Regions from separate parts of the Mycobacterium sp. NGS48 genome, predicted to be linked through region 2. Evidence: riboswitches for the same ligand, from Rfam matches in the RefSeq annotation. Region 2 holds a riboswitch; each other region holds the start of a gene.

Region 1 (3,273 bases), on a different contig from region 2:
AACAGCAGCGCAGCCGAACCGTCGGAGATCTGGCTGGAATTACCGGCGTGGATCACGCCGTCCTCTTTGAAGGCCGGCTTGAGCTGGGCCATCTTCTCCATCGGTGTGCCGCGGCGGATACCTTCGTCTTTAAGAACCGTGTTGCCATCCTGGTCCTTGATGGCAACGATCTCATCGTCGAATGCCCCGGAATCTTGTGCAGCAGCGGCCTTTTCGTGGGAGTCGAGGGAGAACTGGTCGAGCGTGGCGCGGTCGAATCCCCACTGCTCGGCGATCATCTCGGCGCCGATGCCCTGGTTCGGGACCGCGCCATCGTAGCGGTCCAGGAAGCTCTGCGGGAACGGCCTGCCGCCGCCGGCGAGCGACGAACCCATCGGCACCCGCGACATCGACTCCACACCGCCGGCCACGACGACGTCGTAGTGACCGGCGACCACGCCCGCGGCGGCGAAGTGCACCGACTGCTGGCTGGACCCACATTGGCGATCGACGGTGACACCCGGCACACTCTCGGGCCAGCCGGCCGTCAGCAACGCGGTGCGACCGATGTCGAGGGCTTGCTCACCGGCCTGCATGACACATCCCCAGATCACGTCGTCGACGAGCTCGGGGTCGACGCCGGCCTTCCCGACGAGCCCGTTGAGCACCTGGGCGGACAGGTCGGCGGGATGCACCCCGGACAGACCACCGTTGCGTTTGCCGATCGGTGAGCGCACCGCTTCGACGATGACGGCTTCAGCCATGACGTTCTCCTTTGACTCGTGTGCCTCGATTGTTGACCACGGCGCCGGGCGGGGCGGGAGCGGGGTTGCCGGGTAGCGTCGGCGGCATGGCACGCATCGTCGTCATCGGCGGCCACGGCAAGGTCGCCTCGCATCTGGCCCGAATCCTGACCGAGCGCGGCGACGCGCTGACGTCGGTTTTCCGCAATCCCGACCACGCCGAGGAAGTGGCCCGTACCGGCGCCACACCCGTCGTCGCCGACATCGAGCAGCTCGACACCGACGCCCTGGCCGACCTGGTGGCCGGGCATGACGCGGTGGTCTTCTCCGCCGGTGCCGGCGGCGGCAATCCGGCCCGCACCTACGCCGTCGACCGCGACGCCGCCGTCCGGGTCATCGACGCCGCCGCCAAGGCCGGAGTTCGGCGCTTTGTGATGGTGTCGTACTTCGGGGCCGGCCCCGACCACGGTGTGCCGCAAGACGATCCGTTCTTTCCCTATGCCGAGGCCAAGGCAGCCGCCGACGCCCATCTGCGCAGCAGTGATCTCGACTGGACCATACTGGGACCCGGTCGGCTCACCCTCGATCCCGCGACGGGGCGCATCGCCGTCGGTGCCGCGCCGCATGGCCGGAAAGTCACCCGGGAAGACGTCGCGCTGGTGGCGGCGGCTGTGCTGCACGACGACGCGACGATCGGGCGAACCATCGAGTTCAACAACGGCGACGTGCCCATCGTCGAAGCGCTGGCCGCCGACGCGGCGATCGCAAGCGCGGCGAAGCCGGGCGCGGCGGGTCGCCGCCATCAGACCTAGTAGGCTCGATTGCGCAGCTGGTCTGCCGTCGCCGCAAGGTGCCGGCATCGAGCGAGGCATGTTGGCTATGCGTCGCGAGAGGGAACCCGGTGAGAATCCGGGACTGTCCCGCAGCGGTATGCAGGAACGACCGCCGTCTAGAAGCACTGGTCTTGACAATCTGAGACCGGGAAGCGACGGCCATTAGGAGCACCACGCGGGTGCGTGCCTGCGAGTCCGAAGACCTGCCGGCTGTGCCGGACGCGCCGCGTCCGGCGGCTCACCGCCTCGTGGGATGGGCGTTGGCCGTACCGGTTGCCGTGTCCACGGGCGCAGTGCACCCGATCGGCTGTGCGTCCGCTGGCGGTGACCACCACGTCGAGTGAAGGACGAACACGTGACCGCTCAACCGTTTACCGCCACCATCACCGGGTCCCCGCGCATCGGTCCGCGCCGCGAACTCAAACGCGCGACCGAAGGCTACTGGGCCGGCCGGACCAGCCGATCCGACCTGGAGTCCGTCGCCGCCACCCTGCGCCGCGACACGTGGGCGGAACTGGCGGCGGCCGGGCTGGACTCCGTCCCGGTGAACACGTTCTCCTACTACGACCAGATGCTCGACACCTCGGTACTGCTCGGCGCGCTGCCGGCCAGGGTCGCGAACGTGGCCGACGAGATGGACCGTTACTTTGCGGCGGCCCGTGGCAACGACAACGTCGCGCCACTGGAGATGACCAAGTGGTTCGACACCAACTACCACTACCTGGTTCCCGAGATCGCGCCCGGCTCCCGATTCGAGCTGCATCCCGACAAGGTGCTCGCCGAGCTGAAAGAGGCCCGCGACCAAGGGATTCCAGCCCGGCCGGTAGTCATCGGCCCGATCACGTTCCTGCTGCTGAGCAAGCCGGTGGATGGTGCCGGCGCACCGATCGAACGCCTCGACGAACTGATCCCGGTGTACACCGAGTTGCTGTCGCTGCTGGCCGACAACGGCGCGCAGTGGGTGCAGTTGGACGAGCCGGCGCTGGTGACCGATGCCGCGGCCGACGCGGCCGCGCTGGCCGAACGGGTCTACACCGCGTTGGGCTCGGTGGGCAGGCGGCCGGCGATCCATGTCGCCACCTACTTCGGCGATCCCGGCGCTGCGCTGCCTGCACTGGCGCGCACGCCGGTCGAGGCCATCGGCGTGGACCTGGTCCGCGGCGCCGATGCGGAGCTGGCATCGATTCCCGAGCTGGCCGGTAAGACGCTGGTCGCCGGAATCGTCAACGGCCGCAACATCTGGCGCACCGACCTGGAGTCCGCGCTGAGCCGGCTGGCGACGCTGCTGGGGTCGGCGCAGTCAGTTGCGGTGTCGACGTCGTGCTCGACCCTGCATGTCCCCTACTCGCTGGCCTTGGAAGAGGGTGCCACCGATCTGGACGACAACCTGCGCAGCTGGCTGGCGTTTGGCACCGAGAAGGTGCACGAGGTCGTCACGCTGGCACGTGCGCTGCGCGACGGCCGCGAGGCGGTGGCCGACGAGATCGCGGCGTCGGCCGCCGCGGTGGCCTCGCGCCGTTCGGATCCGCGGCTGCACAACGGCCAGATCCGTGCCCGCATCGACTCGATCGTCGCATCGGGCAATCAACGTGGACCCGCTGCCGAGCGTCGCAGCAGCCAACAGGAACGGCTGCAGCTGCCGCTGTTGCCCACGACGACGATCGGCTCCTACCCGCAGACCTCGGCGATTCGCAAGGCCCGGGCGGCCTTGCGGGCCG
Region 2 (3,273 bases):
CTGGACGGCGGCAACGAGGTGCAGGTGCCGATCGACACCGTGCAGGTCGGAGACGACGTGGTGATTTACGACCACGTGGCGATACCGGTCGACGGCGAAGTGGTCGAAGGCGAGGCGGTAGTCGACCAGTCTGCAATCACCGGCGAAACCCTGCCGGTCAGCATCGTCACCGGCTCTGACGTGCATGCCGGATCGGTGGTGCTGCGCGGGCGTTTGGTAGTGCGCGCCCGCGCGGTCGGCAACGAAACAGCCATCGGCCGTATCGTCACCAGAGTCGAAGAGGCGCAACAAGATCGAGCGCCAATCCAAACCGTCGGCGAGAACTTCTCCCGCCGCTTCGTTCCGATTTCGTTCATCGTCTCGGCGATCACCCTGGCGGTCACCGGAGATGTGCGACGCGCGATGACCATGCTGCTCATCGCATGCCCGTGCGCCGTGGGGCTGGCGACACCGACAGCGATCAGCGCGGCGATCGGCAACGGTGCTCGTCGCGGTATCCTGATCAAGGGCGGTTCACACCTCGAGCAGGCCGGCCGGGTGGACGCCATCGTGTTCGACAAGACCGGAACGCTCACTGTCGGCCGTCCGGTCGTCACCAACATCATTGCCATCCACCGAGATTGGCAACCCGAGCAGGTCCTGGCCTATGCCGCCAGCTCGGAGCTGCATTCCCGGCATCCGCTTGCCGAGGCGGTGATCCGATCCACCGAGGAACGCCGCATCATCATTCCGCCGCACGAGGAATGCGAGGTGCTGGTCGGCCTGGGCATGCGGACCTGGGCCGACGGTCGCACGCTGTTGCTGGGCAGCCCGTCGCTGCTGCGCTCCGAAAACGTGGCGGTGTCAACCGAAGCGGCCGACTGGGTGGACAAGTTGCGCAAGCAGGCCGAAACGCCGCTGCTGCTGGCGGTCGACGGCATCCTGGTGGGACTGATCAGCTTGCGAGACGAAGTGCGCTCCGAGGCCACCGATGTCTTACAGCAGTTGCGGGGCAATGGTATTCGCCGCATCGTCATGCTCACCGGCGACCACCCGGAGATCGCGAAGGTGGTTGCCGCCGACTTGGGCATCGACGAGTGGCGGGCCGAGGTGTTGCCGGAGGACAAACTCGAAGTGGTACGCCAGTTGCAGGACGAGGGGCATGTTGTCGGGATGGTCGGCGACGGCATCAACGACGCTCCCGCGCTGGCGGCCGCCGACATCGGAATCGCCATGGGGCTGGCCGGAACCGACGTCGCCGTCGAAACCGCCGACGTCGCATTGGCCAACGACGATTTACGGCGCCTGCTCGATGTGGGCGATCTCGGGTCGCGTGCGGTCGAGGTGATCCGGCAGAACTACGGCATGTCCATCGCGGTCAATGCTGCCGGGCTGCTGATCGGCGCGGGCGGCGCACTGTCGCCGGTGCTGGCCGCGATCCTGCACAACGCGTCGTCGGTGGCCGTCGTCGCCAACAGCTCGCGGTTGATCCGCTACCGCTTGGATTAGCGGCGCCGTGCAACAATGTCGCCGTTAAGGCGATGACGATGCAGGAAGCCGGTGTGAGTCCGGCGCGGTCCCGCCACTGTCATCGGGGAGCGACCCTCATCGGCCACGGCCAGCAGGCTGGAAGGCGAGGCGAGCGACGATCCGAAAGCCAGGACACTGGCGTCATCGCGTCCTGCGAACCGGGGCGGTGCACCCCGAGAGAGCTGACCGATGTCACGTCCGCCGTGGATAGCCCTCGTCGTCATCACCACCCTGGCGCTCACCGTGGGCGCCTGCGCGTCGTCGGACAAGCCGTCCAACACCAGCGCCCCCGATAAACCAGGCTGCATCAGCGACTTCGACCCGAATGCCGATTACTTCCCGGACAAGTCGGCGGTCCAGGACGCCACCAATTTCACGATCAGCTACCACAACAGCTATCAGGTCCTGACCGTCAAACAGCCCTACCCGAACGGATCGCCTCAGTCGTATGTCCTGGTGCGTTGTGGGGCGCCGGCGCCGGCGTTGACCGGCAACCTGGCCCACGCACCGCAGATCACGGTGCCCGTCACCAGCCTGTATTCGGCGTCGACCACCCATCTGGGCATGATCGACGAACTCGACCAAACCGACGTGGTCACCGGCCTGGCCGATACCGCCAATACCGTCAGTCCGCAGATCCGCCGGCGCGTCGATGCCGGCAAGGTCGTCGACTACGCGCCTGGCCAGCAGATCAATGTCGAGTCGGTGATCGCCGGCCATCCCGATGTGCTGGTGACTGGCGGCACCGACGATCCGAGTTACGCCAAGCTGCGCGACGCCGGGATCCGGATGGTTGCCGACGCCGAATGGCTGGAGACGACGCCGTTGGGCCGGGCGGAGTGGGTCAAGGTGTTCGCCGCGCTGACCGGCACCGAGAAGAAGGCCGGTGGAATCTACGACCGGTTGCGCGACGACTATCGCAACGTCGCAGCCAAGACGGCCGGCGTGCGGCCCGCCGAGGTGCTGCCCGGAACGATGTACCAAGGCACCTGGTCGGTGCCGGCCGGCGGCGACTACGCCGGCCGGTTGATTGTCGACGCCGGCGGTGAATATCCGTGGTCGCGCGACCCCAACACCGGAAGCCTGCAGCTGAGCTTCGAATCCGTCTACGCCAAGGCCGGACATGCTCCCGTGTGGCTGGTGAGCACCGGCTGGACAACGCTCGATGATGCACTGGCCGCCGACAACCGCTATGGCGAGTTGACGGCGGTCCGCGACGGGCAAGTCTGGTCGGCGGCCAAGGCGATCGGGCCCGGCGGCGGCAACGATTACTGGGAGCGCGGCGTGGCCCGACCGGACCTGGTGCTGGCAGATCTGGTGGCGATCCTGCACCCCGAGCTGGCACTCAACCACCGCTTCGAGTTCTATCGACAGGTCACCGGCGCGTGAGCAGGGCGGCGGCCGCGTTGACGGCGCTGGCAGCGGCGGTGGTGGTGCTGACGCTGCTGGGAATTGCTCTGGGTCCGGTGCGGGTGCCGCTGTTCGACACGGTCCGCGTCGTGGCCGGTGCCGACCCGTCGGACCCTCGCTGGCAGGTGATCGTGGCGAGCATGCGCGTGCCGCGCGTGCTGACCGCGATCGCGGCCGGGGCCGGGCTGGGCGTGGCCGGGCTACAGATGCAGACGCTGTTCCGCAACGCGCTCGCCGACCCGTACGTGTTGGGCGTCAGCTCGGGGGCCAGCCTCGGGGTGGCCGTCGTGGTGATCGCGGGCGCCGGATCCGCCGCCGGATTCACCGCGGGTTTGGCCGGCGGCGGTCGCGCCG
Region 3 (3,273 bases), on a different contig from region 2:
CCTCAGCTGATTGCTCAGCTCGACCTGATCTCGCGGATCGGCGGGCTGTATTGGTCGAGGAAGTCGGTGATGACTTCGGTGACACGGCCGGGCGCCTCGAACATCGGGATGTGACCCACACCGTCGAGCTCAGTCACCTGCGTGCGCTTGGGAAGTTGGGCCCTGAAGTACCGGTGGGATCTCGGCCCCGGAAAGACCCGGTCCTTTTCGCAGATGACCAAATGGGCGGGAACGGCGGTTTGCGCCAAGTCCGCCAGTCCGGGCATCAACAGCGCTTTGATCAGCAGCTGGAAGTAGGCCGGGCAGTGCGCAACGTCGTCGATGATCGCCCGCAGTTCGCTTTCGCTGACGCCGTCCGGTGATCCACTGACCGGCAGGGTGGCCAGCCGGCGGCTGAACGGCAGCTGCAATGCGCGCGGCCCGAGCCAGCGCGCCAGCGCCCATACCGGCATGCCCATCACGAACTTGGCGATCACCTCGAACTTGGTCGGGCTCCACCGCGTCCATCCGCCCGCCGGGGCGATGCCGGTGACCGTGCGGGCCCGGCCCCGGCTCTCCAGTTCGAACGCCACCCAGCCGCCCAGCGAGTTGCCGACGATGTGGGCGGTGTTCCAGCCCAGCTCGTCGAGTTGCCGCTCCACGTGATCGGCCAGTACCTCCGAGCTCAGAAACCAGGTACCCGAGTAGGGCCCGCCGTTGTGGCCGGCCATCGTCGGGGCGAACACCTCGTAGCGGCCGGTGTCGGCCAATTGCTGCGCGACGGTCTGCCACACCAACTGCGAGATCAGAAAGGGATGTAACAGCAGGACCGGTTCTCCGGTGCCCAGATGAATTGGCGCGCGCATACGCCGACACTATGGCGATACCGCCGGTACTGCAATTGGGGTCATTGGAATGGTCTATCGCCGCCGTCATGCGACCGATTCGCGAATGGCGGGATTGGCGTGCCATAATCCGCCGGTAAGGCGACGACGTTGCAGGAAGCCGGTGTGAGTCCGGCGCGGTCCCGCCACTGTCATCGGGGAGCGACCCTCATCCGCCACGGCTGCGAGCTGGAAGGCGAGGCGAGCAACGATCCGAGAGCCAGGACACTCGCGTCGTCGCATCCTGCTACCCGGGGCGGTGTACCCCGAGAGAGCTGACGAACCTCCATGCCATGCATGTCAGGGCCGGCCGTCGCGGCTGCCCATTTCGCTAAATCCACTGCGATTCCAGGCAGCTGGCGTTGACCGCGCCGATTTGGATGGCCGCACCGCCGGAAGTGCATTCGACGCTGCTCTCCAGCGGTCCCGGTCCCGGCTCGCTGCTGGCCGCCGCGACGGCATGGAATTCGCTGGGCACCGAATACCTCGACGCGGCCGACGAACTCACCGCGTTGTTGGGAGCGGTGCAAGCCGGGACCTGGGACGGCCCGACGGCCGCAAGCTACGTGGCCGCACACGCGCCGTATCTGGCGTGGCTGACGCAAGCCGCCACCGACAGCGCCGTCAGAGCGGCCCGGCATGAAACCGCGGCCACCGCCTACATCAGCGCGCTGGGGGCCATGCCGACGCTGGCCGAACTGGCCGCCAACCACGCCGCCCACGCGGCGTTGGTGGCGACGAATTTCTTCGGTGTCAACGCGATTCCGATCGCGCTGAACGAGGCCGACTATGTGCGGATGTGGATTCAGGCCGCCACCGTGATGAGCACCTATCAAACCGTCGCCACCGCGGCAGTGACGGCATCACCACAAACCACGCCGGCACCGCAGATCATGAAGGCCGACACCTCGGCGGCCACTGCCGATCAGCCGTCACCGTTGCCCCCCGACCGTCAGGACGACGTCCTGGATTGGCTGAACAACAGCGGGTTCACCGACTTCTACAACAGGGTCTTCCAACCGCTCATCGACGGTCTGATGAGCGATCCGTTCTTCCAGAACATGTTCGCCGGGTTTGATCCCTGGCTGCCGATACTCGGAAATCCGCTTACCTACCTCAACCCGGCCAATATCGCGTTCGCTCTCGGCTATCCGATGGACATCGGTACCTACGTTGCCCTGCTGTCGCAAACCTTCGGATTCATCGGGGCGGATCTCGCCGCTGCCTTCGCGACCGGTAACCCCGCGACGATCGCTTTCACCATTCTGTTCACCACCGTCGAAGCGATCGGCACGATCATCACCGACACCATCGCGCTGCTCAAGACTTTGCTGGAGACGACCCTGCTCCCGGTTTTTCTGCCGCTGCTGACCCTCCCGCTGATTCCGCTGGTGGCTGCCCCCATGTTGCTGGGCGGCGCCGTGGGCTTGGCGGGTTTGCACCTGCACGGCATCCCGGTGATGCCCGTCATCCCGGCCCCGCCGCCCCTGGCATTGGCACTGGCGCCGACCCCGCCTCCCGTCCCGGCTCCGGCACCCGCGCCGGCCCCGGCTGCGGCGCCGGCGACCGCCCCTGCGCCGCCGGCACCGGTGGCTCCGCCGCCGGCGCCGGCGGCGCCACCGGTGGGTCTGACCATGGACGGATTGGCCTACATGCTCGGTGGACTGACCGCCGATGCGCGGCGGGCGGCCGGCGCCAGCGCCCGCCGAAAGAAGGCGCGGCATGCCCTGGTAGCCCAGCCCGCGGCGGCTGCGGCAGCTATGGAGCAACAGGCTCGGGGTGGGCGGCACCGGCGGCCGGAGGTCACGCAACTGGGCCGCGGGTACGAATACATGGACCTGGAGCCAGAGCCGCCGGTATTGCCCTCGGATCAGGGCGCGGGACCAATGGGATTTGCCGGGACCGAACGCACGGTGGCCGGGGCACAGCCGGCGGGATTGACCACAGTGGTCGGCGGCTCCTACGGCGGCGGGTCGACGGCGCCGATGATGCCGAGCACCTGGGAGCACGAGCTCGACTGAGCGACCGTGGGCTGCCGGCCGGGGCCCGCGTGAAAAGATCGAGCCATCATGAACACCGCTACCGCAACCCGCCGGGTCTTCTCCGGTGTGCAGCCCACCTCTGACTCGCTTCACCTCGGCAACGCCCTGGGTGCGGTGACTCATTGGGCCGAGTTGCAGGACGACCACGACACGTTCTTCTGCGTCGTCGACCTGCATGCCATCACCATCCCGCAGGATCCCGACGTGTTGCGGCGGCGCACGCTGGTCACCGCGGCGCAATATCTGGCGCTGGGCGTCGACCCGGCCCGCAGCACGATCTTTGTGCAAAGTCACGTGCCGGCCCACACTCAGCTGGCTTGGGTGCTGGGCTGTTTCACCGGTTTCGGCCAGGCCTCGCGGATGACACA

The links. A riboswitch is a leader RNA that binds a small molecule or an ion and turns the genes downstream of it on or off. The one in region 2 is predicted to bind cobalamin.
Region 1: linked by a shared signal. The riboswitch ahead of metE (5-methyltetrahydropteroyltriglutamate--homocysteine S-methyltransferase) and the one ahead of AC5Y42_RS15650 (ABC transporter substrate-binding protein) in region 2 are both predicted to bind cobalamin.
Region 3: linked by a shared signal. The riboswitch ahead of AC5Y42_RS19830 (PPE domain-containing protein) and the one ahead of AC5Y42_RS15650 (ABC transporter substrate-binding protein) in region 2 are both predicted to bind cobalamin.

Annotation. Positions count from the first base shown of each region.
Region 1 is NZ_JCALCY010000002.1:19,188-22,460, forward strand. It holds gene AC5Y42_RS03720 (thiolase family protein) at 1-743, opposite strand, end outside; gene AC5Y42_RS03725 (SDR family oxidoreductase) at 830-1,534, shown strand; cobalamin riboswitch at 1,553-1,780, shown strand; gene metE (5-methyltetrahydropteroyltriglutamate--homocysteine S-methyltransferase) at 1,911-3,273, shown strand, end outside.
Region 2 is NZ_JCALCY010000008.1:14,916-18,188, reverse strand. It holds gene ctpC (manganese-exporting P-type ATPase CtpC) at 1-1,488, shown strand, start outside; cobalamin riboswitch at 1,477-1,667, shown strand; gene AC5Y42_RS15650 (ABC transporter substrate-binding protein) at 1,699-2,898, shown strand; gene AC5Y42_RS15645 (iron chelate uptake ABC transporter family permease subunit) at 2,895-3,273, shown strand, end outside.
Region 3 is NZ_JCALCY010000015.1:9,582-12,854, reverse strand. It holds gene AC5Y42_RS19840 (NADP-dependent isocitrate dehydrogenase) at 1-10, shown strand, start outside; gene ephH (epoxide hydrolase EphH) at 15-845, opposite strand; cobalamin riboswitch at 955-1,114, shown strand; gene AC5Y42_RS19830 (PPE domain-containing protein) at 1,226-2,884, shown strand; gene trpS (tryptophan--tRNA ligase) at 2,933-3,273, shown strand, end outside.